4 regions of the Rossellomorea sp. RS05 genome follow, and region 4 is predicted to be linked to each of the others. Evidence: riboswitches for the same ligand, from Rfam matches in the RefSeq annotation. Region 4 holds a riboswitch; each other region holds the start of a gene.

Region 1 (7,399 bases), on a different contig from region 4:
ATTCCTCCTCTGGGTTGTTTATTCTCCGATCTTGCTCAGTGGGACGAAGGTCGGGATCGTGCTTCCGTTGTATTCTTTTTCAATGAAGTCGGCTGTGTCTTCTTCCTGGTAGAGCTCGACGATTTTCTTGAGTGTTTTGTTGTCCTTGTCTTCTGTACGTGCGGCGATGATGTTGATGTAAGGTGTAGCCGTGTCATCTTCGTGGAAGATGGAATCCTTCACGGGGTTGAATCCGGCGTCGACGGCGATACCATTGTTGATGATGGATGCAGCGACATCAGGCAGGACGCGCGGTGTTTGGCCGGCTACGACCGGAACGATCTCGATGTTCTTCGGATTCTTTTTGATTTTATCCAGTGAGCCGTTTCCGTCGAAGTCTTCAGGCAGCTCGATGAGGCCTGCTTCTTGAAGGAGGAGGAAGGCTCTTCCCATGTTGGTCGCTTCGTTCGGGACAGCAATCTTGGCGCCATCCGGGATGTCATCTACTGATTTATATTTCTCAGAGTAAAGGCCGAGCGGAGCGATGACCGTGGTACCCACCGGTGTGAGATCGAGGTCATGCTCTTTCTTGAATTCGTTGAAATAAGAGATTGTTTGGAATGCGTTGGCATCAAGCTCGCCTTCTTCAAGGGCCAGGTTCGGCTGGACATAATCGGAGAAGCGGACGATCTCGATGTCGATGCCTTCTTTCTTTGCTTTCTTCGCGACGAAGTCCCAGATGCGGTTATCGGAACCGCTGACTCCGATCTTGACCTTCGTTTCGTCTTTGCTGGCGCTTGAGCTACAGCCTGCAGCGAACCCGCCGATTAGTAGAATGAGTGATAGAATGATCCATTTCTTCATGTTGTATCTCCTCGCTATCTTCTTCTGATTTTTTTCGATACGAAATTACCCGATGATTGCAGTCCCTGTACAAGGACGATGAGTATGGCGACGGTGATGACCATGACCCAGGTGTCAAAGCGCTGGTAGCCGTAGGTAATGGCGAGATCCCCGAGTCCGCCTCCGCCGATGGCGCCTGCCATGGCCGATGCCCCGACGAGTCCGACGGTGGCGATGGTGAGGCTGAGGACGAGGGAGCTGAGCGCTTCCGGGACGAGGAAGCGGAAGATGATCTGGGTGGATGTCGCCCCCATGGATTCCGCCGCCTCGATGACGCCTTTGTCGACTTCAAGGAGGGAGTTCTCAATCAATCGTGCAATATACGGTCCTGCATAGAAGACCAGTGGCACGACGGCTGCGGCCGTTCCGATCGATGTTCCCACAATCAAACGCGTGAGGGGGACGATCGCTACCATCAGGATGATGAATGGGACGGAACGGAAGATGTTCACGACCCCGTTCAGGATGGTGAAAATAAAGGCATTCTCCCATAGATGACCCTTCCTCGTGATGACGAGAAGTACCCCGAGGGGCAGCCCGATCACGGTGGAGAAGAGGAGGGAGAAGCCGGTCATGACCAAAGTTTCAATGAGTGCATCGATGATCTGCTGTGAATCAACTAGCATGTGGTGCGACCTCCTTCACGGTGACGTTTTCTCCATTCATGACAAGCAGTGCACGGTTGATCTCGCTCTCGGAGCCGATGAGCTCGACGATGAGATGACCGAATGGTGTGCCCTGCAGCTCTGTAATATTTCCGAACAGCACGTTTACATCGAGGTCGAAGCGCTTCGCCACTTGTGAAAGGAGCGGCTGACCCGATGAGGCGCCGACGAAGCGGATCTTGTAGATCCGTCCCGGTGCGTTTTCCTTCTGCACAAGCTCGAGGACCGATTCCGGGATGGAGTCGTTCAGCACGGAGCTCACGAAGTTCGCCGCCGTCTCGGTCTGAGGGGAGGAGAAGACGTCGAATACGGATCCGGACTCGATGATCTTCCCGCCTTCGATGACCGCCACCCGGTCGCACACTTCCCGGATCACCGACATCTCATGGGTGATCATGAGGATCGTGATGTTGTACTCACGGTTGATCTTTTTCAGCAGCTTCAGGATCGAGCCTGTCGTCTGCGGATCGAGGGCCGATGTCGCCTCGTCGCACAGAAGGATCGACGGCTGCGTGGCAAGGGCACGGGCGATGCCGACGCGTTGCTTCTGACCGCCTGATAATTGATCTGGGTACTGGTTCGCTTTATCTTCAAGACCGACGAAGCTCAGCAGCTCTGTCACCCGCTTTTGGATCTCAGCCTTGGATTGCTTCGCGAGGATGAGGGGCATCGCCACATTGGCGAAGACCGTCTTGGAATTCAGGAGGTTGAAGTGCTGGAACACCATCCCGATCTTCCGCTTCACCTCGCGCACGTCTTTCGGTGAAAGGGCCATGAGATCCTGGCCGTCTACGATCACCTTCCCCGAGCTCAATCGCTCCAATCGGTTCACGGTGCGGATCAGCGTACTTTTCCCGGCGCCGCTGAATCCGATCACCCCGCATATTTCCCCCTGCTCAACCCGCAGGTCGATGCCGTCGAGGGCCCGGACTTCCTTTCCGCCGCTGTTATATACTTTCGTGGCGCTTTTGAATTCAATCATGTTCGTCATGCCTCCTGGTGGTTAAAAATAAAAACCCTCTTCCCGAGGTCTCGAGAAGAGGGCATGGATTCACACGGAATCAATGGGTCCCTTCTCATCTCCCAGGCGCGTTGCCTGCTGGAATTGGCACAGTACTTTGTGGAAAGTCTGCTGCCGAAGCGTCATCGGGCCAGTCCCTCAGCTTCTCTGGATAAGAAATTATTCAATTAGGGTAAACAAAAGGCCCCTTCCTGAGACAGGAAGAGGCCGGAGATCCATAAGGAAAGAAAGATCCGTACTCTTCTCATCTCTCAGGCGTCCGCCTGTTGGAGTTGGCACAGTGCTCAAGTGAGCCCGCTGCCGAGGTATCAAAGGGCCAAATCCCTCCACCTCTCGTGATAAGAAGTTGTATTTGTTTAACGTGAGCCCTATTCTACGCCGGACTTTTTCCTGCGTCAACACCCTCTGACAGAAATGAGACAGGCTGGAAGAAGTGGAAATGGGGTGAAAATAGGTCTATGGATTCAAAAGAAAGAAAATGAAAGCCTTTTATTTTGATGAGGATAATCGGAAAACACTTCTTTTTAACTAATTATTTATTTTTTATAAAATGAAGGATGGCCCTCCAACTAATCCGATGAGTGCAATGAAGCGGAGATGGCTCGACTCCTGCGGAAAGGCGGGCAGGTGAGACCCAGCAGGCGCAGCCGATGTGGCTCACCGCACGCCCCGCGGAAAGCGAGCCATCGCAGCGAAATGGAGCGGAACTCTTCCAATCTAAGAAAATTGTGGAACATTCCATTGACAATCAGCCTCCTCCCCCGTAAAGTAATAATTGAAAATGATTCTCATTATCAAGAAATGAAAGGGGAACCACATGAAAAAAGCATCGTTCTTTACCATATTGCTGGTCTGTCTGCTCTTGGCGGCATGCAGCAGCGGAGAAACAAAAACGGATTCGTCCAAGGAGGAATCATCGACATTTACATATGAATCAGAGCAGGGACCGGTGGAGGTGCCGAAAGAGCCGAAGCGGATCGTCGCCCTCACCAATGGTCCGAATGTGATTTCCCTCGAAGGGAAGCTCGTCGGAATCGATGAGTGGACCGAGATGAACCCACTCTTCACCGACAAGCTGAAAGATGTGGAAGTGGTGGGTGACGATCAGCTCGAGAAGATCATCGAGCTCGACCCGGACTTGATCATTGCCGGAAGTCAGACGAAGAACCTCGATAAGATGAAGGAGATTGCGCCAACCGTCGCTTTCACATGGGGGAAACTGAATTACATCGATCAGCAGATCGAGATCGGCAAGCTGTTGAATAAGGAGAAAGAAGCGAAGGAATGGGCGGATGACTTCCAGGAGCGTGCCGCGACGATCGGGGATGAGATCCGCAAGAAGATCGGCGACGACGCCACGGTATCCGTCATTGAAACCGGTCAAAAGGAGCTCTATGTCTTCGGGAACAATTATGCCCGTGGTTCTGAGATCTTGTATCAGGCCATGAAGCTCAACATGCCGGATGCCGTGAAGGATAACGCCTTGGAAACTGGGATTCACGTCATCTCGCCGGAAGCGGTAGGAGACTTCACCGGAGATTACCTCGTCCTGAGCAAGAATCCCGATGTGGACAATTCGTTCATGGACACGGATACGTGGAAGAACATCCCGGCCGTGAAAAACGGTCATGTTATCGAGATCAACAGCAAGGAATCGACGTACAGTGACCCTGTGACACTTGAGCATCTCTTGAAGACATTCGAGGATGGCTTTTTAGGAGAGTAAGGGGCGGAGGGGGTCATTCTGTGACCCCTACCGATTCCGGACGAAGAAAATGAAGGATGAAAGCGCCAAGAACAAGGGCAAGCTGAACCACACTGGCGATCAAGAGCTGTACCGATGGTAAGTACCATTCTCCCACGGAGAGAGTGGCACCGATCGTCGCAATGAAAAGAAGGGCGCCCATGAACAGGGTCGAGAAGAGAATCTGCCGGTCATACCGGATGAGCCCTCTGATTGCTACTACCGCATTTCCCAGTCCGAAGACGATCATGCCCACGATCGCCATAGCCATCCAGCTGTCAAAAGGCAGATCTCCTGCCCACTCTGGTGGGAAGGTTGCAAAGATCCCTTTACCTGAGATCATGGAACCACCGAGATAAAAAGCACCCATGCTCAGGGTCGCATTGTACACATTCATGATGTTTTTCTTCAAAATAAAGCATTCTCCTTTGTGAGAGACTCGCCAACGAGGGAGTCTCTTTTTTATGTTAAGGCATGGATGAAACCGTCCATTCGATCAATCCGGTCAAGAGGACCAGGAAGACCATGAAGGAACTGGAGACGATGACCGCCATATGTTTCGTTTTGAAATAGAGGACGAATCCCCCTGCGATCAAGAGGAGCCAGGCAACCATCCCGGCGATTGAAAACAGGGCAGGCGAGTTGGCAATCCATAGGATCGTAATGATCAGGTGGAGTGCCACGAGCACCCAGGCAAAAAGTTTCATGTAGGTTAACGCTCCTTTTACATACTGGTAATACCGTTGATGAGGATGACGAACATCAGGGTGACACCCGACAATGCACCGACGGGGAAGGCGAAGCTCTTATTATGCCTTAGTTCATAAAGGCTGGCAGCCAGTCCTGCTGCGCATAACACACCCCATATAGGATTGAAGATAGCCTCGGCCACTTCGTCGGAAAACCATTCATAGCCGCTTGAAAGCCAGAAAATCCAGTGAAGGATCAGGAGGCTCAAAACAATATAGGATAATTTCCTAGGAGGCCTGGTGTTTGTCTTCCTCACCATGAGCGCTGTCATGATGGAACCAAATACGATCAATCCAATAAATAATAGAAAAATAATCATGAATCCGATGATGTTCACGTCCATTCCGTTGAATTTGTACATGTAGAATCTTGGTAAATGATTTCTATGACATGATTGTATCGGATTATTTATTGCAAAACAATAAAAAGTTTTTCTTTTTCAATAATAATTTGCTGTTAAATCTTCTGATATACTTCCGGATATGGTCACCATGAGCAGGCAGTATGTGATAGAACCCACTATCTATGTTCTCAGTGTCCGCTTATTGCGTGAGGAACACATACGCGAACATAGAGAGAAACTTTCGGTACGATCCAAAGGATACGCAGCACTTTTTTACCTATTAAGGGGACTCCTTTCCTATAGAAAGATTGCAATTGAGAGTGAGAATTGTTATCATTTAGATGAGAGATAAGCAGATAAGGAGATACAATCATGACAAACATAGCTAAAACGATACGCGAACGCCGCTCCATAAAAGCCGGCTACATCGATAAAGAAGTCACACAGGAAACGGTGCTGAACCTGTTGGAAGATGCCGTCTGGGCGCCGAATCACGGACTCCGTGAGCCGTGGAGATTCATCTTCGTACCGGCGGATGAGAAGGAAGGATTCGTAGAGGATCTCGTGAAAACCTTCCCGCCCGATATGAGGGACAACCGCCGCAACTACTTCAGCCAGCCTGCGGCGATCCTCGTCGTCGTCATGACCGAAGACCCCCGTCAGAAGCAGTGGGACGAGAACTTCGGAGCCATCGGCGCCATGATCCAAAACTTCCAGCTCCTCGCCTGGGAACAGCAGCTCGGAGTAGTGTGGAAAACAAATCCTCATATTTATGATCCGAAGGTCCATGAATTGCTTGGTGTCGAGAAAGGAGAACGGATTGCCGGTTTCTTGCATCTCGGGTACTTTGATGAGGTGCCACCAGCGAGGAAGAGGACACCGATTGAAGACAAGTTTTCCGTTTACGGGAAATGATGTAGAAGAAGGGCTCACCGGGGTCCTTCTTTTTTATGGGGTGAATAAGACAATCCGCATCTGGCATATCCTTTGAAAAAACAGGTGTGTGATTATGGGGATGAAAGCTCAGCATCAAGTGATCTTCTGCGCCATCCACAGTTCGAGTATCAAGAGATTTCTTCTCCTGGACTGTTTGGCGGGGACGGGTTTTTATTACTTGGGAAAAGTGATGTCATCAAGCGTATACGTTGGGATAGCAAGTAGCGTCATTTGTACCGAAGGCATCAAACGATTGCTTCGAAGTAGATAAAAAATGCCAACCATTTGAGTGGATCTCAGATGGTTGGCATTTTATTTGTAGGGTTCTTGAATAGAAGCAGCTCACCGGATGAAATGGGTCCGATCGCCAAGAAGTATAAGAAGACGTTGAAAGAGGCGTTGTTGTTAGGTCCTTCTTTCATGCAGGTGGATTGGTTGAGTATTCGTTGATGGGTGGGGTAGAGTGAATAAGAAGAGAATGTTTTGTAGAAAGGATGCTTACCATGAATGTTATTCAATTGTCTCCGCATGTCTATAAGTGCGGGTTTTCAATCAATGTTTCCGTGGAGATCCCGGTCAATGTGTGGCTGGTCAAAGATGGGGAGGATGTGTACATCATCGATACGGGCGTCGAATCCCATGTGGATGATCAAATCAAAGCGGCCGAATCACTCGGCACCCCTAAGGCGGTCCTGCTGACCCATGGGCACAGCGATCACATCAAAGGGACCGGTGAGTGGCTGAAGGCGTACGACATCCCCATCTATGCCCATGAGGTGGAACTGCCCTTCATCAACGGGGAAAAGCCCTACCCGAATAAGCAGGCGCCTGAACAGAATGCAGTCGCCGGTATCGTGGAGCCGCTGACGGATGAAGTCCTTGCCACCCTTCCCGTCAGTGCCTACTTGACGCCGGGTCATGCTCCTGGACATGTCGTCTACTACCATGAAGAGGACAAGGTGCTCATGACAGGGGACCTCTTTATCACCAGCAGGGAAGATCTGCATCCCCCAATCCGGAAATTCAGTGTTGATATGAACGAAAACATCGACAGCGGT
Region 2 (7,399 bases), on a different contig from region 4:
TCCCCACAGGAATAGCTCCTGCGGAAAAGGAGGAGCGGGGAGACCCCGCAGGCACGAGGAGGCTCAACGCCCTCCCCGCGGAAAGCAGCCCACCGCAGCGGAAAGGCACGGACCCTTAGCTCTTAGGGTCCCATCAAAAAAAAGAGCATGACCCAAAAGGCCACACTCCCAAAACTCATTCCATCCAATCCGGTTTCCCGAACCCTTTAAACTCATCATCAATCACTTTCTCAAACTCATCCGACTCCACAACCGCCTTGATATCCTTCGACACCTGTGAATCCTTATCATCCGTATTCACAACCACCCGGTTGCGGTACTCATCCGGCATATTCTCAAGCTGAAGCGCATCAAGCAGATCCATATCCGCCGCAAGAGCAAAGTTCCCAGGCACAGCCGCCAAATCGACACTATCCACCGTACGTGGAAGCTGAGCCGCTTCAATCGCCTTGAACTTCAAATTCTTCGCATTCGTCTCGATATCCTTCTCCGAAACCGTCAGCGGATTGCTGTCCGACTTCAACGTGATCAGCTTCGCATCGGCAAGGATCTGGAACGCACGTGCCGCATTCGTAGGATCGTTCGGAATTGTGATTTGGCTTCCTTCCTTGATGCTGTCGATGGAATCAAACTTATCAGAATAAATGCCCATCGGAGCCGTAGGAACGGAAATCAGCTCGGAAAGCTCGATCTTGTTTTCTTTCGCAAAGTTTTCCATGTAGATCTTATGCTGGAACAGGTTGGCATCAAGATCACCCTGTGCCAATGCATTATTTGGCTGGATGTAATCATTGAATTCCTTGACCGTCACTTTATAGCCTTTTTCTTCAAGACCCGGCTTGATGGCTTTTGTCACCATATCGCTGTAAGGTCCGGTTGTGGCTCCGATGGTGATGTCTTTTTCATCTTTTTTGTCGCTGCTGTTGCCGCACGCCGCCATGAGGCTGACTGCGATGGCAAGGCCGAGTAGTAATGTCCATTTTTTCATTGTGTTTCCTCCATTATCTATCGTTTGTCTACTGCTTTGGCAAAAATGTCGCCGGCATATTGGATGACTTGTACAAGACAGATCAAGACGACCACCGTCGTGAACATGACCGTGTTGTCATATCGGTAGTATCCGAACCGGATGGCAAGGTCACCGACCCCTCCCCCGCCGATTGTACCCGCCATGGCGGAGTAAGCGATAAGGGATATCGCCGTGATGGTGACGCCCTGGATGACAGCTGGTTTGGCTTCCGGAAGAAGCACATCCTTAATGATCATCCACGGGCTCGCCCCGACGGATACCGATGCTTCAATGACTCCCTTGTCGATTTCCTTCAGTGCGGTTTCGACGATCCGGGCGAAGAACGGAATTCCAGCGACGGATAGGGAGACTGAAGCCGCCGTCGGTCCGATCACATCCCCTGTGAGGATCTTCGTCAGAGGAAGGAGCGCCACCAGAAGGATGATGAACGGGACCGACCGGACCATATTCACAATGAATCCAACGATGGATTTCACGAAGCGGTTTTCGAGGAACAGCCCCTTATCCGTTGTGAAAAGAAGCACTCCGAGGGGAAGTCCGATGATAACAGCAATCAACAGGGATATCCCCACCATATACAATGTTTCTAAAAATGCCTGATTCAGATCCGGCAAGATGTCAATGATGGCTTCAGGCAGCATCTTCAAGCACCTCCAGACTTTGCGTACGCTGGGTAATGAATTCGATGGCGGCATCGATTTCGGCGCGTTCTCCGATCAATTCCATGATGAAGATCCCGAGTGGCACTTCCTGGATGTATTCGATCTTCCCGTGAAGGATATTCCCTTTCACGTGATACCGCTGGAAGACATCGGACACGACGCTTTCTTCTGCAATGGAGCCTTTGAATTGGATCTTGATCAACGTCCCTTTCCTTGCCTTCGCCAAATGATCCGGCAGGTCGAACTGAAGGATCGTCTCGATGAACTGCCTGGTCAGGGGCTCCTTCGGATTCGAGAAGAGATCATATACGGGACCTTCTTCAATGATCCGTCCATCCTGCATCACGGCCATCCGGTCGCAGATTTCCTTGACGACTTCCATCTCATGGGTGATGAGGACGATGGTCAGTCCGAGCTCTTCGTTCAGCTTTTTCAATAATTTCAGGATCGACCTTGTGGTATTCGGGTCGAGGGCGGATGTTGCTTCATCGCACAGAAGAACGGATGGATTGTTCGCAAGTGCCCGGGCAATCCCGACGCGCTGCTTTTGACCTCCGCTCAGCTGAGCGGGATAGGCATCTGCCTTATCCGATAGGCCGACCATGGCGAGAAGCTCTTCCACACGCGGCCGGATCTCAGCCTTTGGCACCTTGGCCGCTTTCAGGGCGAATGCCAGATTGCCGTAGACCGTCTTTGCCTTGATCAGGTGGAAGTGCTGGAAGATCATGCTCGTCTTCTGCCTTGCCGATCTGAGCTCGCGTGGAGACAGCTTCGTAAAGTCCAGTCCGTCGATGATGACCTCACCTGAAGTAGGTCTCTCCAACAGATTCAAGCAACGAATGAGGGAGCTTTTCCCAGCTCCGCTATACCCGACGATTCCAAAGATTTCTCCCTTTTCAATCTTGACGGAAACGTCATTGACGCCGATCACAGTTTGCTTTTTCGTTTTATACTCTTTCACAAGATGGTTGATCTCGATCATTGCGCTTCACCTCTTTTTCCAATAAAAAATGCCTCTTTCAGCTGAAAGAAGCATCGCATATCGATCATCGACTTATCTCTCAGAATGAAAACCATCCTGCAGGAATTAGCACCGTTCCATATGGAGGTTGCCGGACGTCATAGGGCCTGATCCCTCGGTCGCTCTTGATAATTTGAATACTATATAATTTTTGAAGATTTCATCTATAAGAGATAATAATGGGTATTTGGTTGGGTGTCAACTACCATTCACACCTATGGAAACCATGTAAGCGTTACCTTCACTTTAAGATTAGGCTCGAATTATTTTTGGTCCTTTCGAAAGGTTTGCTCATTTCCGCCAATCATTGGTCCCTGTTCATACTGCCACCACTTTGACGAAGCCTGCCATTTTCCATATGATAGGCTTACATCATCATTGATCCGGAGGTCACTATGAATATTCTATTAGTTGAAGACGATAAGACGATTGCAGCAGGACTTGAATACTCCCTGCAGAACGAGCAATTCGGCACATTTGTTTGCCATAATGTCGCTGCCGCTGAGGACATGATCAACACCCGCTGGACAGAGATTGATCTGTTCCTCTTTGATTTGTCCCTTCCCGACGGGAGCGGCTATGACCTGTGCTCCCTCGTAAAGAAAAAGACCGATAAACCGGTGATCTTCCTGACGGCCATGGACGAAGAAGTCAATGTGGTCATGGGTCTTGATATGGGAGCAGATGATTACATCACAAAGCCGTTCCGTGTCAGGGAACTCATGTCACGGATCAAGTCGGTCCTACGCCGCTACGATAAGCAGACGCCTGCCCATTTCACACTCGGCGACATCAAGATCCTTCCGGCTGAAGGCAAAGTATATAAGGGCGGCGAAGAAATCCAGCTGACGGCCCTCGAGTACCGGCTCCTTCTGATTTTTGCCCAGCACAAGGATCAGGTGCTCACGCGTACACAGCTCCTTGAGAAAATCTGGGATGTGGCAGGCGATTTCGTCAACGATAACACCCTCACCGTCTACATCAAACGGTTGCGTGAAAAACTGGAAGACGACCCGCAGAACCCCGGTATCATTAAGACGATCCGTGGAATGGGCTATAAGGCAGGAGACCGCTGATGCTGAGGAATAAAGAAATACGGGTGTTCCTTGTAACGATCGTGATCATCGCCGTCATCGGAACAATTTGCGCATCTTACATAAGTCTGCAAGCGTCTGTGGCCATAGCCGTCACCTCCCTCCTACTCATCACAAGCTTCATGCTTTACACAGCCTGGCGCTACAGGGAAATCGGGAAGCTTTCCGACTACCTTCGAAAGATATCAAATGGAGACTACTCCCTCGACGTTCGGGACAACCATGAGGGGGAGCTCAGCATCCTGAAGTCCGATATGTACAAGGTGACACTCCGACTATCGGAAAACAGCTCACGCCTCCAGGAAGACAAGCTCAAACTGACCGATGCCATCTCGGATATTTCCCATCAGCTTAAAACACCCCTCACCTCCATGATGGTCATGTCCGACCTGTTGAGGAATCCGGGCTTGGATGAAGGAAAACGCCGGGAATTCACACGCCGTATCCAGGTCCAGCTTGAACGGATCGAATGGCTCGTCTCCTCCCTATTGAAACTCTCAAAGATCGATGCGGGAACGGCACGCTTCAAGAAGGAGAATGTGGACGTGTCTGCCCTCATACGGGATGCCGTGGACCCTCTTCTCATCCCCATGGAGATCAAGGACGTAACACTTCAGATTGAAGACGAACCGGCCTCATTTGTTGGAGACGGGAACTGGACGAAGGAAGCCATCATCAATATATTGAAAAACAGCATCGAACACTCATCAGAGAGAGGACGTATCACCATCGCCTCTCAGGAAAATGCCCTTTTCACTGAAATCACCATTACTGATCAAGGCAGCGGGATCCCGAAGGAAGACCTCCCCCATATCTTCAAGCGCTTCTACCGGGGAAAGAATGCCACGGAAGACAGCGTCGGAATCGGCCTTGCCATGGCCTACAGCATCATGAAGAACCAGGACGGTGACATTGAAGTATCAAGCAGCCCTGCGGGAACGACCTTCTCACTCAAAATCTACAAACATACCATCTAGCCAGGTGACAGAATTGTCACTTTCACTGTCACGGAAGAGTCATTTTAGGCAGATATACTAAAAGCATCAACCAACTGGAGGTACAATTTTGTGAATATCTTACAAATTGAAAATCTGTCTAAAGTGTACGGAAAAGGGGAAACGGCGGTCAAAGCACTCGATAATGTTTCGTTCACAGTGAAACAAGGGGAATTCGTCGTCATCATCGGACCTTCGGGTTCTGGTAAATCGACGCTACTTCACATGCTCGGAGGAGTCGATCGCCCAAGCTCGGGACGCGTCCTCGTCAACGACACCGATATGTACAGCTTGAATGAAACCCAGCTTGCCATATTCAGAAGGAGGCAGATCGGGCTCATCTATCAGTTCTACAATTTGATCCCAATCCTGTCGGTGGAAGAAAATATCACACTTCCAATGCTTCTTGATAAGCAGAAAGTGGATCCGAAGCAGCTCAATGACATTACAACCAGACTCGGATTGACTGAAAGGCTCGGCCATCTGCCGAATCAGCTATCCGGTGGACAACAGCAGCGTGTATCCATCGGCCGAGCCCTCATCAGCAACCCGGCTCTCATGCTTGCCGATGAGCCGACGGGGAACCTTGACAGCAAGAACTCCGAGGAGATCATGGAACTCCTCAAAATGTTCAACAAGACATACAAACAGACGCTGATCGTCATCACCCATGACGAGCGCATCGCCATGCAGGCGGACCGCGTCATCTCCATCGAAGACGGGAAGATCTCCAAAGATGAGGTTCTCCGTCCATGAATATCATAAACAAACTGACCCTCAGACATTTGAAAGAAAACAAGCGCAGGACCATGGTCACCATCATCGGTGTCATCATCTCCGTCGCCATGGTGACCGCCGTCTCGACCCTGTTCGTCTCCTTCCTTGATCTCATGAAGCAGGACAACATCAATAAAGGCGGAGAATGGCACGTCCAGTACAAGGACATCAACCAGGAGCAGCTGGATGCCATTAAAAGTGCAGAGAATACGGATAGTGTTTTTCTTCGCAAAGACCTGGGGTATTCGAAAATTCAGGATCCCCCAAACGCAACCAAGCCGTACTTATTCTTCACCTCATTGGATAAAAAAGGCCTGAAGGAAATGCCTATTAAGCTGAAAGATGGACGCTTTCCTAAGAATGATGGGGAAGTCGTGGTTTCACAGGAGATCCTGAACCAGAAAAACAACAAACTTAAAATCGGTGATCCATTATCAGTCGAACTCGGTGACCGGTTAATGGACGATATGACTCTCTATCAGGACAATTCATTCAATGGAGACGAGGAGGATTTCCGCACTAAGGAAAAAGCCTCGTACACGATTGTCGGTACCATTGATAAACCTGATTGGGAATACCCATGGGCTCCGGGATATACGGTGATCAGCTTCTTGGACGATAAGCAGGCAGGAAGCACGGCGTTTATTACGGAGAAAAAGTTGAGCAAAAATCTCTTTGATGATGCAAAAGCCTTCGCAAAAAAACATGACATCACGACCGTTGAGTTCAACCACGAGCTTCTGCGCTATTACGGGGTTTCGAATAACGACAACCTTAATGCGACACTTTTTGGAATGGCTTCCATCATTGTTGGGATCATCCTGATAGGCTCCGTCGCTTTGATCTATAACGCTTTTGCTATCAGCGTTTCGGAGCGTGCCCGCCACCTTGGAATGCTCTCAAGCGTCGGTGCCACAAAGATCCAGAAACGAAACTCCGTCTTCTTTGAAGGGGCTATCATCGGCTTGATTTCCATCCCGATCGGCCTGATTGCCGGAATTGGTGGTATGGCCGTTACCTTCTGGTTCATGAATACCACTTTGACGAACGTATTTGCAGACGGATTAAAAATATCTGTTTCCATTACTCCATTTTCCATCCTTGCAGCATGTGCAGTCTCGATAATTACCATTTTCATCTCCACATTGATTCCTGCGAGAAGAGCGTCGAAGGTATCAGCCATTGACGCGATCAGGCAGACACAGGATGTAAAAATGAGCGGTCGTAGCGTAAAAACATCTAAACTCACCCGAAAAATGTTTGGCATCGAGGGAGAAATCGGGTTGAAAAATCTGAAACGGAACAAGAAGCGATACATCGCTACTGTATTCTCACTCGTCATCTCCATCATTTTGTTTCTCTCGGTATCGTTTTTCACTGACAACATCAAGAAATCAGCGGGCATGACACAGGAGAACTATGATTTTGACATACAACTCACTGGTCCATCCAACAACCTTGAAAGCCTGAAGCCATTTGTGAATGCGGAAAACGTCACAGATTCCGTCTTATTGGAATATGTCTCGTTCCAAAGCTGGCTAACCAGTAAGGACGTTCCATCGGCATTAAAGAAAGATCCTGATTACCATGCGAACTTAAATGATGGGAAGTATGCGTATAACCTCCAGCTGCATGGCCTTGACGAGGAAGATTTCAAGGAGTACCTCAAGAAAACCGGTAGTAAAGTCGATCCTGACGGGGTTGTTGTAATCAACATGCTTAAATATCAGGGATCAGATCGCAAATTCTATCAATCGGAAGCACTGGATCTTCAAAAAACGAAGAAGCTGGACTTGTATGACTTCAACGGTGAGGAAGAT
Region 3 (7,399 bases), on a different contig from region 4:
AGAAGGTCCGGATCCCCTGGCCCGGCCCCCACTAAATATACTTTCCCCATTGGATCTCCTCCTTCAGTGTTTACTTTATGATGGTTTCCTTCTCGTGGAGGACGAATGCCGCTCCTCCGCCTCGCAATCTCCGTTTCTCATAAAGAGAGATGTCCACGATTTCAGGTTTCTTCAGAAAATACTTTTCTAATTCAATCTCCACCAGATCAAATGCTTTTTCATCGGAGTCTGCTGCGACCACGACGGGGGTAACAAAGGTATGGGTCGTTACTTCAAATCGATACAGATTCATCTACTCATCCCCCTTTATGCTTCCTGAAGCAACCCGTCCAGTGACTCTTGCAGATCGGCCGTTCCTACACGATTCACGTAGTCAAAGAAGGCTTCTCCCGGTTCCTTCGTATTCTTGAAGTGGATGAGGAGACCCTTTACCACATCTGAAAGCTGCTCGGCTTCCACTTTCCCCTTCAGCTTTTCATTCAACGTCCCTCCATCTTGGAGTGTTCCTCCTACATAGATTTCAAAGGCCTCGATCATCTTTTTGTCCTTTGTCCGCATCTTGATTCCCTGAAGACCGATGTCGGCAATTTGTCTCTGCCCGCATGAATTGGGACACCCGACCATATGCATGCGCACCGGCACATCGAGGCTCAGTTCACGATCCAGTTCATTGGCGATCCTTCGCATTCTCTCCTTCGTTTCGACGAGGGCAAGATTGCAATATTCAATCCCTGTACAGGACACGGAATATCCGATAAAGGATAACGGGCTCGTGGAAATTCTATCGAAGATTTTTTCTTCCAACAGGGCGTCCACATGCTCATCCGGGATATTCGGAATGATGAGATTCTGTGAATTGCAGTTTCGCAGTTCCCCGTTCCCGTATTTTTTTGATATCCTTGCAAGCTCCAGCACTTCGTCGGAACTGAGTCTGCCTACCGGAACATTCAGTCCCACATAGTTCAGCCCCTCTTGCTTCTGAGGCTTTACTCCGTAAAAGTAGCCTGCATTCCATCCCGTTACGGCATCTTCCCCACCATCAGGTAGCTCGACATACTCCAGTAGTTTTTCCTTGAACTTTTCAGGTCCCCAGTCGGCAACGAGGAACTTCAAACGGGCGAGATGCCTCTTCTCCCTGTATCCAAAATCCCTGAAGATCGTGGTTACAGCAATCGTTACGTCCTTTACCTGATGAGGTTCGATGAATACATCCAGCGTCTCGGCAAGGAATGGTCTGGCAGATAGTCCGCCCCCAACCTTCAGGTGGAATCCTGCCACCTTCTTGCCTTCAATGACCTTGGTGGCAGGAACGAAAGATGCACAGTTGATTTCAGCATTGGATGCATTGTTGATGTTCGAAGAGATGGACAGCTTATATTTTCTCGGAAGATTTGAGAAATCCTCATTGAGCTGGAAAAAGTCATACACTTCCTTCACGATTTCCCTTGTATCGAACAGTTCATCCGGATCGATACCCGTCAATGGATTACCGACGATATTCCTTGTGATGTCACCGCAAGCACCTGCGGAGGAAAGGCCGACTTTTTCAAGACGCTCGAAGATGTCGGGAATCTGTTCGATTTTAAGCCAGTGGAACTGGATTGCCTGTCGCGTCGTGATGTCATACACATCACGACCATACTCTTTACAGATGGCTGCAAGTTCGACGGCTTGATCATAGGTAAGGATGCCAGAAGGGACATTGACCCTCATCATGAAATAACCATCTTCCTTTGGACGTTGCAAATACAGGCCTGCCCATTTGAACTTATCCCACTCTTCCTTCGGGATCGATGAAAAACCATTTTTTGCGTATTCAGGGATATCCTCCAATATAGTCAAGCCATCCCGCTCAAGCTTCCATTGTTCGGTTTTATTCAATTTCTCATTTTGTTCCCAGTGCTTCTGATATGCCATGCTCTCCACTCCTTAGATCAATTGTTTGACTTGAAGATGATTCCAAATCTGCTCAACGCACTCGTCTACCGAATGTTCTTTTGTGTTCAACGTGATTTCAGGATTTTCCGGCTCCTCATAAGGGGCGCTGATGCCTGTGAAATTCGGGATCTCCTGATTCCTTGCTTTTTTGTATAGCCCCTTCGGATCCCTTTTTTCACACTCATCAAGGGGACAATGAACATAGACCTCAAGGAACTCTCCCTCACCGACCAGACTGCGGACCACGGCACGGTCTTCTCTGTAAGGCGAGATGAAAGCGGTGAGGACGATTTGACCGCTGTCCACGAATAGCTTCGATACTTCACCGATCCTGCGGATATTTTCTTTTCGATCCCTTTCATTGAAGCCGAGGTCGGCATTCAATCCGTGGCGGACATTGTCTCCATCGAGTACATACACTTGCTTTCCTTCTTGGAACAGTCGATGGGACAGGGCATTGGCAACCGATGACTTCCCGGAGGCAGATAGCCCTGTGAACCAAAGGATGAAGCTGCCATGGCCATTTTTATTTCGGCGGTCTTCTTTTTTTACGGCACTTTCATGCCAGACGATATCAGACATGATTTCTCCTCCTTACTGTGATTCTTCCTTCTTCAATCCGTCGATGAGCACCTTGATGACTTCTGGTCTCGAGAAGGTGCTTGGAGGGACTTCCCCTGCCCTCAGCATGCCGCGCACCTTCGTTCCCGACAGAATGACCCGGTCCTCTTTTCCGTGGGGGCACGTTTTGGTCGTTGCCATGCCTTCACATTTCTGACAGTAGAAGCTGTGCTCGAATTTTAATGGTACGATGCCAATTTCATTCTCGCTAAACTGCTCAAAGATCTTCTGTGCATCATAGGTTCCGTAATAGTCTCCGACCCCGGCATGATCACGTCCCACGATGAAATGAGTGCATCCATAGTTTTTCCTCACCAGCGCGTGGAAAATGGCTTCGCGAGGTCCTGCATAACGCATAGCTGCCGGGAATACCCCCAGGAACACACGGTCCGTAGGATAATAGTTTTTGAGAAGGACCTCATAACTTTCCATCCTGATCGAAGCCGAAATATCATCTGACTTCGTTTCTCCGACAAGGGGATTGAGGAATAAGGCATCCACTGTTTCTAGAGCCGTCTTTTGGATATATTCATGAGCTCTGTGAACCGGGTTCCTGGTCTGGAATCCCACGATCGTCTTCCACCCTTTTTCTTTGAAAGCCGCTCTCGTCTCCACAGGATCGAATGTGTGAGCTTCGAAGGGTTTATTCAAGCGCTTATGTAGGGTGATCTCCCCTCCCACATAGATGGGGCCACGGTGGAAAAGCTTTTTGACTCCGGGATGCTCAAGGTCTGTGGTTCCATAAACGAGCAGCGTCTCTTTTTCTTTATCAGGGGTGAAGATTTCCTTTACATCGATCGATCCGTACGTTGTCCCGTCGTATACCAGTCTGCTTTTACTCCCGACCGTTAAGCGATCTGCAACCTCCTGTTCCACTGGCAGGGTGATCGGGATGCTCCAGACGGTCCCATCGGCAAGCCTCAGATTCTCGACAACACTCTTATAGTCTGCTTCTTGCAGGAAGCCATTTATGGGACTGTATCCTCCTATCGCTATCAATTCGAGATCGCTCAATGAAATCTCATCGAGGGGAATCTCCGTCTTGATGATCTCCACTTCCTCTTCAGGTGCAAATGATCGTATCAGTGTTCCTCCATGTGGTTCTAAACTCATTATGTTTCCTCCTTCAATACAATCAGATTCCTCCACCATCTTCATGAACGGCCCGTTTTTCTTTCCGGATTGCTTTCATCAAGGATAATGCCCCTATCGTCGCAATCATGACCGAAACGGGGATGATGATGGAATAAATGTCATAGTCGACCAAAAGCTTTACAAGGAAATACGAAATACTCAATGACACAAGTGGTGAGACGATCCAGATCTTCACGATCTTTTTCACGATATCGCTCTGGATGACTTCCCTTCCGTTCCTGGCGGTGCCAAGTCCAATAATGGAAGAAGACGTCACCTGGACCAGGGGTACGGGAAGCCCGAAGATCGAACTTGTGATCACCAGACCGGCTCCTACACTAGAAATGAGGATCCCCTCTGGCTTGGTGAACCGGGTGATCTTCTTGCCGTTCGTTTCCACTACTTTAGCACCCAATAAAAGTGCCCCTATTGCGACAAACGCTCCTCCCACCCAAACGGCCGGACCCGCTTTCAGCATGCCGGCCCCAACCAGGGGACCGACGGCATTGGCCACATTGTTCATGCCCGCAGAGAAGGCCTCCAGGAAGCCAGCGAGAATCAAAACGTACCCGATCCATGTATGATTGAATGTCCACCCCCGCTTTTCGAGCCCATATAGCCCTTTAGCAAGCAACCATGTAAGAATGAACGCCGTAAACGGGACAATCACCCAAAACAACATGATGGTCAGCAGGGATTTAATGAATAGAACCTGATATGCTACCCCTACTCCCACCACAGCCCCGACCGTCACCTCACTTGTCGAAAGCGGGATTCCCATCAGATTGGCAATGAAAAGGGAACAAGTAGCGGATAAAAGAATGATGATCACTAACTTGGACGTCAGGATGGTTGATGGAATGATTCCCGACCCGATGGTTTTGACTACCTCACCACCTCCGAGGACTGCACCGGCAAGGACCCCGATGGAGCAGATGACAAGGGCTACTTTCATTTTCTTGATGGCACCCGATCCGTAAGCCACCCCCATTGTGGCAGCCGCGCCGCTTGCCCCAATATTCATGGCAAAGAATAAACTGATGATGATGGCGATGATTTCCAGCATGTCTACCCTCCTAGTGTAGCCCGCATTCCGTCTTGCCTTTGCCTGTCCATCTGCCTGATCTCAAATCATTCATATCATAAGCAGGGGATGTACAATGGGAGCACCCGATGCTCGGGTAGCCTTGATCATGCAACACATTATATGGAAGGGATTGTTTATGGACATATCTCCATACATCCTTCCATGTCCAATGGATCAATGGACAGATCTTGATGGAACTGAACTTGTCATCTTTATTGATGAACTGTGTATCCTTCCGCGTCGGGGACTGCTCGCGCCTGAGCCCTGAAATCCAGGCATCCCCGCCTGAAAGCACCTCCTTCAACGGATCGAGCTTCCTGATCTGACAGCACTGATTCGGCTGCGTTTCCCATAACCGATCCCCAAATTGTGCTGCTTGTTCCTCGAGGGATAGCGCAGGTTTTTTCATCTCAATTTGAAGGGAAGGATACTTTTCTTCCACTTTTTTGATTGTCTCGTACGTTTCCTTGAAGTGGACATCGGTATCCAGGAAGACGATGTTTGCACTGGGATTCACCTTAGAGATGAGATCAATCAGGACCATTCCCTCGATTCCGAAGCTGCATGCGTACACAATCCTGTCACCATAATGCCCATATGCCCATTCCAAGACGTTCAGGGCCCCTTTGTAGGTGGGATCAACCCCGAAGTCCTGATCATGTTCTTTCCAATTTTCGTGTGTCAACACGTTGATCACCGCTTTCCTCATGCCCAAAAGAAAAAGACATTCATGCGCAGTCAAATAAAACCTGCGGATGAATGCCTCTAGTTTTTCTAGTCAGCATGATTATTTGATTCGTACTTTTTCATTCCGTTCTAATTGAATGACTTTACCGTTTTGCACCACGATCGTAATGGAACCGAAGTCCATGTTTTCAAGCATGGAATTGATCGTATCCATCCATTCCGCCTCATTTTCCTGCTTATCCTTCTTGTTCATCGACTTCCCCCCCCGTTTACAACATCTGGGTCCATGGAAAAACAGCCCCCCATTTCGGAAAGCTGTTCAGGTATCGAACCTTATCTTCCAAAATGAGTCCCATTTTGCTGGAGTTAGCACCTTACATTATGTAGGTTGCCGGGTTTCATCGGGCCAGTTCCCTCCACCACTCTGGATAAGTTATATTCATTTGAATAACTAAAATAATAACAGATAATTGAGATAAGTCAATCCGACTTTTTTTATAGGAATAATGAATTTGAACTATTTTTCACAAACTCATTTCTTCCAGGCCCTTAACACAACGTATTCAGAGAAATACGATTCAACCACCATTTTTTATTTGTGGGCCTATCCAAATTCTTGATTCCATTCATCCAAACAATAGTAGGCTGTGTCCGCAAACAAAAAAAACGTGATCAGGCAGCCACGATTTTTCATACTTGGATAATTGATTAGGAAGCCGGCCCGCCGGAAATGTACAGGATCTGACCGTTCACGTATGATGAGCGTTCATCTGCAAAAAAGGCAACGGCGTTGGCGATATCTTCAGGCTGACCGCTTCGCCTGGCCGGTATTTGACTGATACTCATGCTGACCAATTCGTCAAACGGAACACCCATACGCTCGGCGGTCTGGCGCGTCATATCGGTCTCAATGAATCCTGGTGCCACGGCGTTTGCGGTGATCCCGTAAGGACCGAGCTCGCTGGCAAGCGTCTTCGTCAACCCCTGAAGGCCAGCTTTGGCAGTGGAATAATTCGCCTGTCCACGGTTCCCCAATGCAGATGTGGAGGATACATTGATGATCCTCCCGTACTTTTGCTGGACCATGAAGGTTTGGACCTCCCTCGTCATGAGGAACGCTCCTTTCAGATGGACGTCCATGACCGTATCCCAATCCCCATCGGACATTTTATAAAGAAGATTTTCCCTGATCACGCCTGCATTGTTCACGAGGATGTCAATCCGTCCGAAGAATCCAACAATTTCCGCCACGGCTCCCTTTACATCATCCGATTTGGAAATATCCGTGACTCTCAGAAGTGGTCCACCCCCTCGTGCGTCTTCCCCCATCAATCGAGGGGCTGCGTCATCCGTGTCCAGTACTGCAACCTGATATCCTTCCTGTGCAAGCCTTTCCGATTCCTTTAGCTCCACCGGTGACGATGGCCACCCTTTTTATATTGGTCACGTTCTGCTCACTCCTTTTGTGAATGGTTGTTCATTCAGTGGGCTGCACTCGACTGCAACCACTCTACGTATCAATTCGGCATATTATGGAATGTTCCTGCATCTCCCTTACGGATGAGCGTATTTGTGTTGAGTGAGCGCCAGGATCACGTAATCATCTTTCACTGCGTATATACAGATACAACAGAATCCCGGACGGCCGTTGGGCTTTCCGGGATCCTGTTGTCACACCAATAATTGAAACAGCGTCTTATCCTGATTGACACATTGATACGCAAATCCTTTTTGATTCATCCGGTCAAGTAGTCCGGGGTAATCTTCCCTATGCTTGAGTTCGATTCCAACGAGTGCGGGTCCGCTCTCTTTGTTGTTTTTCTTCGTATACTCAAAGCGGTTGATGTCGTCATGAGGTCCAAGCACCTCATCGAGGAATTCCCTGAGGGCTCCGGCCCTTTGGGGGAAATGAACGATGAAATAATGCTGCAA
Region 4 (7,399 bases):
AGTGTGTATGGATTTTAATGGTAAAATTAAGAGAGTTAAAAGGGGGAGAGAAGATGTCAAAGGTGTATGTAGAAACCCATGATATGAGAAATATAGAAGCGATGAAAACGAGATTCGAAGAGTTTCTGGCGGCTCCGTTTCATAACGCCGAAGAGGTGGAAGACTGGCTGAAACAGGTATCGGATTATCAGGATGAACTTCGGGAAGCCCTTGATGGCCATTACATCGATTTCCAGACCCACAATCAGGATACAGAGGTTCAGGAAACGTATCAGTTCGATCAGGAGCATGTGCTGCCCCTCCTTAAGAGGTATGAAGCGCAGCTGGATCAAAAGTTGTTATCGAGTCCACATGAATTGGATAAAAACGTATATGGACGCCTTATCAGGAGTAAACAAACGGCTGCAGAACTCTACAGGGAAGAAAATATTGATCTTGAAGTAAAGGAGGACCGGCTTGCCACGCGATACTTTGAACTGACGGGGGCTCTGACGGCAGAGTGGGAAGGAGAGCAACTGACGATTCCCCAGCTGTTTCCCCTGCTCGAAGATCCGGACCGGACGAAACGGAAAAAGGTCTACGATCAACTATTCGGAGCCCTCGGTGGGGTGGAAGAGGAACTACAAGAAATCATGGATGAGCTCATGGTGATCCGCGAGCAGAAGGCTGCCAACAGCGGTCTGGCGAACTACCGGGATTATATGTTCAAGAAATATAATCGTTTCGACTATACACCGGAAGACTGCAAGGAGCTGGCGGATTCGATCCGTGAGCATGTTGTGCCGGCAATCGGAAGGATCTTGTCCAAAAAAACAGAAGAGTTGGGCGTGGAATCCATCCGTCCATATGATCATAGGGCCGTGCCGCTGGATGAAGAGCCCCTGCGACCATTCAAGACAGGTGACGAACTGGTGGAGAAGACCGGACGCGTATTGGGAGAGATTTCTCCTCGATTTTCTGAACTTCTCCACCTGATGGATACGAAGGGGCTGTTGGATCTTGAGACGAGGAAGAATAAGTCCCCGGGAGGTTTCTGTGAATCGCTACCTGTTTCCGGTCTATCGTTCATTTTCATGAATGCCTCGGGCACCCATGGGGATGTGACGACTCTGATCCATGAAATGGGGCACTGCATCCACAATGATTTCAAACGGACTCTCCCCCTTGCTTTTGACCGGGCGACCCCGATGGAATCGGCTGAGCTTGCGAGCATGGGAATGGAGTTATTGTCCATGGATCACTGGGATCATTTTTATTCCGAAGAGCAGGTGCGTCAGGCCAAACTTGATATGCTGAGGGACATCATCCAATTCTTCCCGTCAGGAATAAGGGTCGATGAGTTCCAGCACTGGATGTACGAGAACCCTGGTCATTCCAAGGAGGAGCGATCAGAGGCGTACGGAAGGATCGTAGACAGCTATCTGTCGTCGGAAGAGGATTGGAGTGGGTATGAAGAGGTGAAGAAGAAGCAGTGGCTCTTTGTCCTTCATATTTTTGAGGTCCCTTTCTATTACATCGAGTATGTCATCGCCCAGCTTGGGGCATTGCAACTCTACCGGATCTACAAAGAAGACCCCGCTCGGGCAATCGAAGGGTACAAGGAAGCGCTCCGTCTCGGGAATACGGCTTCTCTATCCGATGTGTATGAAGCGGCAGGACTATCTTTTGATTTTTCCGCTGATATGATCAAGGGGCTTGTGGCGTTCGTGGAAAAAGAGATTGATGAACTTGAAGGATCCATCGTGAAGAATTCATAACAAAAAGAACCCATCGGATGCGGGCTTTACGGCTTCCAATGGGCTCTTTTTGTATTCGTACGAGAAACATCAGTTATACGTTCCGATTGGCATCGGGATAAAATCTATGGTGGATGTGTTGGTACTCATCAGTATGACCGGTGATTTTGGCAAGGATTTTCAGTTCGGTGAGCAAGAAGGTTTTATCCAGTTCATAGATCACGGATTCTTCTATATGATCGATGGTGTTGGCGGCGAAGTCCCACAGGCATTGATGCCGTTCGCGCGGAAGGGTTTCTGAAAGACGTGAAAGAGCCTTGACGATATCAGTGATGATCAGGTGGTTGCCCCTGGCATAATGCCTGACGTATCCGAATCCGCGATACAGGTAATAATCAAAGTCTTCAATCTCGAGAATGACCCTAACATCCTCATCATCGTCAATTAAATAAGGAGAGAATGACAGATGATGATTGATGGTGAGCATCAGATCCGTAATCTGGTGAATGGTATTGGATGCTGTTTTTGGATCATCATTGCCTAGAGATTTAATGGCCACCTCTGCCAGTTTATGCATTCCCATTTGAAGATCCTGAATTTCCGTTTCTTTATGTCCGATTTCAATTAGAGCTAGATATTTTTCCATATCGACTTTTTTTTCATCCGCACCGTAAAGGCAGATAATGTCGTTGCCGCAGAGGACGAAATCGCCGATCTTGAAGTGCAGACGTACGATGATCCCATCCTCCCGAGCTTTCTCAATCATGGAATGAAAGTCGATAATCTGTACGTAGCCAGAAGCCTTTGCTTTGACATTCAGGCACTTGCTTTCATCCAGATCGAACTGGGGATGATCATCCTTTGTCCGGTGGCATTCCAGATCTTTTTTCAGTGTTTGATTGATCATGACTTCGGATACCTTCTTCATGTTGTAGGTGATATTATGGACCTGCATCCACGTAGAGGCGTGGTTGATGAAGAAGATGAAGGTGATGGCCGCAATGAAGGCAACGATGACGGTCAAGACGGGTGCGGCGGTGAACATTTCTTTCTTTGAACTTCCGATGAAGAGGAAGATGAATAGTACAAAGACAAAGCTCCCATTGAAGATGCCGAGAGCATGCTGAGTCTTTTTATCGGAAATGAAATTCAGCAGCATGCGGGGCGAGAACTGTCCACTGAATGTCGTAAGGACGACGAGAAGGGAGTTCAAGGTAAAGGCGCTCAGAGTGAGGACCCCGCCGATCAGGGTGCTGACAAGCGTCCTTGTGACCGATGCATTCATGCTGAAGAGCTTTGGTACATAATGAGACAGCTCTACTTTCAGATCTAGGAACAAGGTGCATGCCACAAGCAGCAGGGACAGGCAGATGTAAAGGAAGGGCATGAACCAGATGGTGAGCTGGATTTCGTGAGCCCGCTGTCTTTTGGACATGAGCAGGTACTTTTGGACGTCATTTGGCAGGAATTTCTTAAACATGGTGTAACCCGATCCTTTCTGAATGGTGTTGAGTAGTCATTTGTTTCCCTCCATGTGCGGGTTAAAACGTATTTTGAGGTATTTTAAATAAATCTTTTTTAGCCCTGTTTTTAAGGGGTCGAAAAGAGTCTAATTATCAGAAAAGATAAAAAACCTATTGACGTAAAGCCCTGATCCCCTATATAATCCTACTCATACTTATTGACTGAACAAACCAGAAAAACACACACTCTTATCTAGAGCGGCGGAGGGAATAGGCCCGATGAAGCCCGGCAACCTGCAATCATGAAAGGTGCCAATTCCTACAGATCGATGGTGATCTGGAAGATAAGGGGAGGAGCCTGCCTGATAAGCCCTCTTCTTAACCATAAGAAGGGGACTTTTTTGTTTCCCCTGCCATCTTTCAACCAAGTCATTCAACCCTTTAGGAGGAAGAAACATGTCAGAATTGCACGTAGCACTACTCGGATTCGGAACCGTCGGTCAGGGAGTATACGAAGCCCTGGACACACATCGCGAAAGGATCAAGGATATCACGGGAAAAGAGGTGCGGATCCGTGCCATCTTGATCAAAGACCCATTAAAGGAAAGAGAGATTGATCCAAGCATCAAGGTCACGACGGACTTTGACGAAATCCTGGAAGATGAGGGCATCGATGTCTTGTTTGAAGCGATTGTCGGGGAAGAACCTGGTTACACCTATCTCACCAAGGCCATCGAACGGGGGATCCATGTTGTAACGGCCAATAAGGCGATGTTTGCCTCGAAGGGTGAGGACCTTTTGACACGTGCGCGTGAACGGGCAGTCGCAGTCGGATTTGAAGCGACTACGGCAGGAGGACTTCCCATTATCGGTGCCATCAGGCAACTTCTGAATGTGAATGAAATCACACATATTCAAGGCATATTGAATGGGACCTCCAATTTCATCCTTTCCCAGATGAGGAAAGAAGGCTTGTCCTTCGAGCGGGCCCTTTCTATTGCTCAGGAAAAAGGATACGCAGAAGCAGATCCCACCAGTGATGTTGGAGGACAGGATGCCTTCTATAAGCTCATGATCCTCAGTCGAGCAGCCTTCCATTGTCAGCCCGACTGGGAAGCGGTCCCGAAAAAAGGGATCACGGATCTAACCAGCGATTGGTTGCAGGCCGCTGAATCCTTCTCCCTCCGGTTCAAGCATGTCGGGTCAATTCAAAGGGACAGGGAAAGCATAAGCGGGGTAGTGGAACCCGTATTGGTGAAGGAATCCCATCCTTTTTATGGAGTGGAGAATGTTGAAAACGTTGTGTCTGTAAAAGGGAGCCTGGTGGGAAGGGTCACTCTTTCAGGACCGGGAGCGGGTAAATTACCTACAGGAAGTGCGATGGTGGAGGATTTTCTCTCACTGATCGAAGGAAGATACGCATCTTCCGAGACGCGTGCCAGAATAGGAGTCGAATCCCTTTCCGGCCGTGATGGTGAATGGGTGGTGAGGACTCCGGATGAGGCATTGCCGGAATGGGTCGACCGCTTTGATCTGTTGGACCGCATCACACTGAGTGGCCACCTGTATCTCTTCATCAGAGGTAGTGAAGAAGAGTTGAACGCAGTGCAGCAAGCAGATGAGAGGCTGCAGCCCTATCCTGTCTTGAAGGAACTTCCCCTCGAGTCCAGACTGAAAAGGGAAGCATCGGTACGTTAACTATTTACGAAAGAAGGGGACATGGTGGAGATCATCGTACAGAAATTCGGAGGCACCTCAGTGGGATCGGTGGAAAGAATCAAACGGATGGCCCAGCATGTCATCCGTGAGAAGCAAAAGGGGAAAGAAGTGGCCGTCGTCGTGTCCGCTATGGGTGACACGACCGACCATTTGACGAAGCTCGCGGGGGAAATCACGGCCCATCCACCGAAACGGGAAATGGACCTCCTGTTATCCACTGGTGAACAAATCACCATTGCCCTGTTGACCCTGTCGATTCAAGAGGCGGGATTCAAAGCCGTCTCCCTTACTGGGCGACAAGCGGGCATCAGAACAGATGGCGTCCATGGGAAGGCCAGGATAAAAGGGATCGACCCATCCCGGGTGCAGGATGAGCTCCGTAAAGGAATCATCCCTGTGGTGGCGGGATTCCAGGGATTCACAGATGCCTGTGAAATCACGACCCTTGGAAGGGGAGGTTCCGATACGACGGCGACGGCCCTTGCTGCAGCCCTTGGTGCGGAGCGCTGTGATATCTATACGGACGTAGATGGGATCTATACGACCGATCCCCGGGTTGTCCCTGCTGCGACGAGAATCCCACATCTTACCTACCGTGAGGTTCTCTGTCTCGCTGATTCCGGGGCAGCTGTCATCCATCCCAGGGCCGTCTTTCATTCAAAAAAGAGCAGGATTCCATTCCGTATCCTTCCAGGCTTGATCAAAGGCGAGGGAACACTCGTGGATGACCACATTCATATCACTGATCGGGGCCCTGTCGGAGTTGCGTTCAAAGATGAGGTCGCCTCCATCAGTATGAAGGATGCCGCTTACGGGTTGGAATCCCTTCTCAAGGAATCCCTCGAAGTCATCCACGTGAAACCCGATTTGCACTGGAAGGGGCAGGATCTGACCCTGACGGTGGATGCGTCTGACCGCAGCGACGTCGAGCATCTGTTGCGCGATCTTGGCCAGGAATTCTCGAAGAAGGTGGAGCAGGCAAAAGTGACCATCGTGAAATCACCAGGTTCAGACATTCTGAGGTTCGGGGTGAGGTCCGCTCTTGGTGATTCCGGAATCGATGTATCTTCCATCCATGAAGATCCGGAAAAGGTAACGGCCCTTATCGGGTCGGAGGATATTTACAGAGCTGCTGACGTGCTCCACACGTTTGCCGGTCTCGATGCTTCCGGGGCCAAAAGGGTCGTGAGGTGATCAAGGGGTGATCATGACAGGTGTTCCCACCGGGATGATTCCTGCCAGCTCCTCCACGTCCTTATTCTGCATCCGGATGCATCCAGCCGATACCGCTTTTCCAATCGAGCTTGGATCGTTGGTTCCATGGATGCCATAACCTTGCTTCGACAAGCTCATCCACATCGTCCCATATGGACCACCTGGATTGGGAGATTTGTTGATCACGATGAACTCACCGATCGGGGTTTCATGGAGCATCCTTCCTACTGCTATGGGATATTGCTTCACCAGTGTTCCATTTTTATAAAGGCGGAGCCACCGTTTATTCACTGAAACCTCGATCCTGTACGGGATGGTATGGGTATTCGGGATGCCAGGAATGACAATGGGCTGCCCTGGATAAATCGCTCCCGGGCTCACACCGGGATTGGCATCGATGATGGTCTTAAGGGGCTTACGGAAATCGGTGGCAATCTGATACAGCGTTTCTCCTGTCTTGACAATATGGATCAACGAAATACACCTCCATGCCTTTTTATCAACCATCATATGTCTGGATGGGTGGGCATGTGAAAAATCCCGTCCTTCAAAACGAAGGACGGGATTTTTTGATCAATGCTTAGTTTGATTGGAAGGGGCATAGCTTTGAAGCATGAGGGCCATGTCCTGAGCCTGCAGCTGAGGAACCTGATAGTACCCATGTTTATTCTGATAAAGGAAGGTTTCGTAGCTCATCTCGATGAAGTTCGGCACGCTGTCTGCCACCACTCTTCTCAGGACGGGATTGGTCATTTCAAGGGCCGTCATGGCAAGAAGGGAGGCGAGTGACTTGGTCTGACCGAGCATGTAAGCGGATAAGCCATTGTCCGATAGGTCCTGTACAGACGCATTCGGCTTTTTGGGCGCTCCTGCTTTGATGCCATAAACGGTTTGATGCTCCTGCGTCATCTCGTAAACCTGTGTCGGAACCTGAGGCTTGCTGCCTGTTGAGAAGCTTTCGACAATGGTATTATATAGCGTTGTCACAAATGAGGACTGGCGATGAAGGATGTCCTTCAGGGCCGGATCCTGAATATGGGGCTCATACATTTGATACTGATCAAGCATGGAGATGATTCCTGCAATCACTTCGTGGGCATCAAATAGTTCATGCCCGCCATGATTCGGCGGTGCCTGCATGTGTTGCTGGTTGAAAGGCTGTTGGTCCATTGTGTATCCCTCCTGGAAACTGTCATTCGCCATTTAGTATGTACACTGCGCAGGATTACATGCAAAGCAGAAGGTCCCCACTACAATATCCACGAC

What was found. A riboswitch is a leader RNA that binds a small molecule or an ion and turns the genes downstream of it on or off. The one in region 4 is predicted to bind S-adenosylmethionine.
Region 1: linked by a shared signal. The riboswitch ahead of ABJ225_RS07755 (methionine ABC transporter ATP-binding protein) and the one ahead of ABJ225_RS14965 (homoserine dehydrogenase) in region 4 are both predicted to bind S-adenosylmethionine.
Region 2: linked by a shared signal. The riboswitch ahead of ABJ225_RS20840 (methionine ABC transporter ATP-binding protein) and the one ahead of ABJ225_RS14965 (homoserine dehydrogenase) in region 4 are both predicted to bind S-adenosylmethionine.
Region 3: linked by a shared signal. The riboswitch ahead of ABJ225_RS04575 (DUF2292 domain-containing protein) and the one ahead of ABJ225_RS14965 (homoserine dehydrogenase) in region 4 are both predicted to bind S-adenosylmethionine.

The regions. Positions count from the first base shown of each region.
Region 1 covers NZ_JBDKWY010000002.1:13,569-20,967, forward strand. The annotation lists gene ABJ225_RS07745 (MetQ/NlpA family ABC transporter substrate-binding protein) at 19-843, opposite strand; gene ABJ225_RS07750 (methionine ABC transporter permease) at 858-1,508, opposite strand; gene ABJ225_RS07755 (methionine ABC transporter ATP-binding protein) at 1,498-2,529, opposite strand; SAM riboswitch class I at 2,621-2,726, opposite strand; SAM riboswitch class I at 2,810-2,913, opposite strand; gene ABJ225_RS07760 (ABC transporter substrate-binding protein) at 3,386-4,294, shown strand; gene ABJ225_RS07765 (hypothetical protein) at 4,308-4,724, opposite strand; gene ABJ225_RS07770 (hypothetical protein) at 4,780-5,019, opposite strand; gene ABJ225_RS07775 (hypothetical protein) at 5,037-5,423, opposite strand; gene ABJ225_RS07780 (nitroreductase family protein) at 5,778-6,320, shown strand; gene ABJ225_RS07785 (hypothetical protein) at 6,642-6,791, shown strand; gene ABJ225_RS07790 (MBL fold metallo-hydrolase) at 6,845-7,399, shown strand, end outside.
Region 2 covers NZ_JBDKWY010000012.1:62,629-70,027, reverse strand. The annotation lists gene ABJ225_RS20850 (MetQ/NlpA family ABC transporter substrate-binding protein) at 176-988, opposite strand; gene ABJ225_RS20845 (methionine ABC transporter permease) at 1,006-1,671, opposite strand; gene ABJ225_RS20840 (methionine ABC transporter ATP-binding protein) at 1,661-2,674, opposite strand; SAM riboswitch class I at 2,744-2,848, opposite strand; gene ABJ225_RS20835 (response regulator transcription factor) at 3,109-3,789, shown strand; gene ABJ225_RS20830 (sensor histidine kinase) at 3,789-4,784, shown strand; gene ABJ225_RS20825 (ABC transporter ATP-binding protein) at 4,875-5,558, shown strand; gene ABJ225_RS20820 (FtsX-like permease family protein) at 5,555-7,399, shown strand, end outside.
Region 3 covers NZ_JBDKWY010000001.1:882,453-889,851, forward strand. The annotation lists gene cobA (uroporphyrinogen-III C-methyltransferase) at 1-50, opposite strand, end outside; gene ABJ225_RS04545 (DUF3906 family protein) at 71-292, opposite strand; gene ABJ225_RS04550 (nitrite/sulfite reductase) at 307-1,917, opposite strand; gene cysC (adenylyl-sulfate kinase) at 1,930-2,523, opposite strand; gene sat (sulfate adenylyltransferase) at 2,533-3,672, opposite strand; gene ABJ225_RS04565 (inorganic phosphate transporter) at 3,695-4,756, opposite strand; gene ABJ225_RS04570 (phosphoadenylyl-sulfate reductase) at 4,770-5,468, opposite strand; gene ABJ225_RS04575 (DUF2292 domain-containing protein) at 5,568-5,681, opposite strand; SAM riboswitch class I at 5,798-5,902, opposite strand; gene ABJ225_RS04580 (SDR family oxidoreductase) at 6,176-6,880, opposite strand; gene ilvA (threonine ammonia-lyase IlvA) at 7,139-7,399, opposite strand, start outside.
Region 4 covers NZ_JBDKWY010000005.1:258,147-265,545, forward strand. The annotation lists gene ABJ225_RS14955 (M3 family oligoendopeptidase) at 54-1,757, shown strand; gene ABJ225_RS14960 (DUF2254 domain-containing protein) at 1,831-3,216, opposite strand; SAM riboswitch class I at 3,446-3,550, shown strand; gene ABJ225_RS14965 (homoserine dehydrogenase) at 3,656-4,897, shown strand; gene ABJ225_RS14970 (aspartate kinase) at 4,922-6,112, shown strand; gene ABJ225_RS14975 (L,D-transpeptidase family protein) at 6,113-6,607, opposite strand; gene ABJ225_RS14980 (spore coat protein) at 6,707-7,303, opposite strand.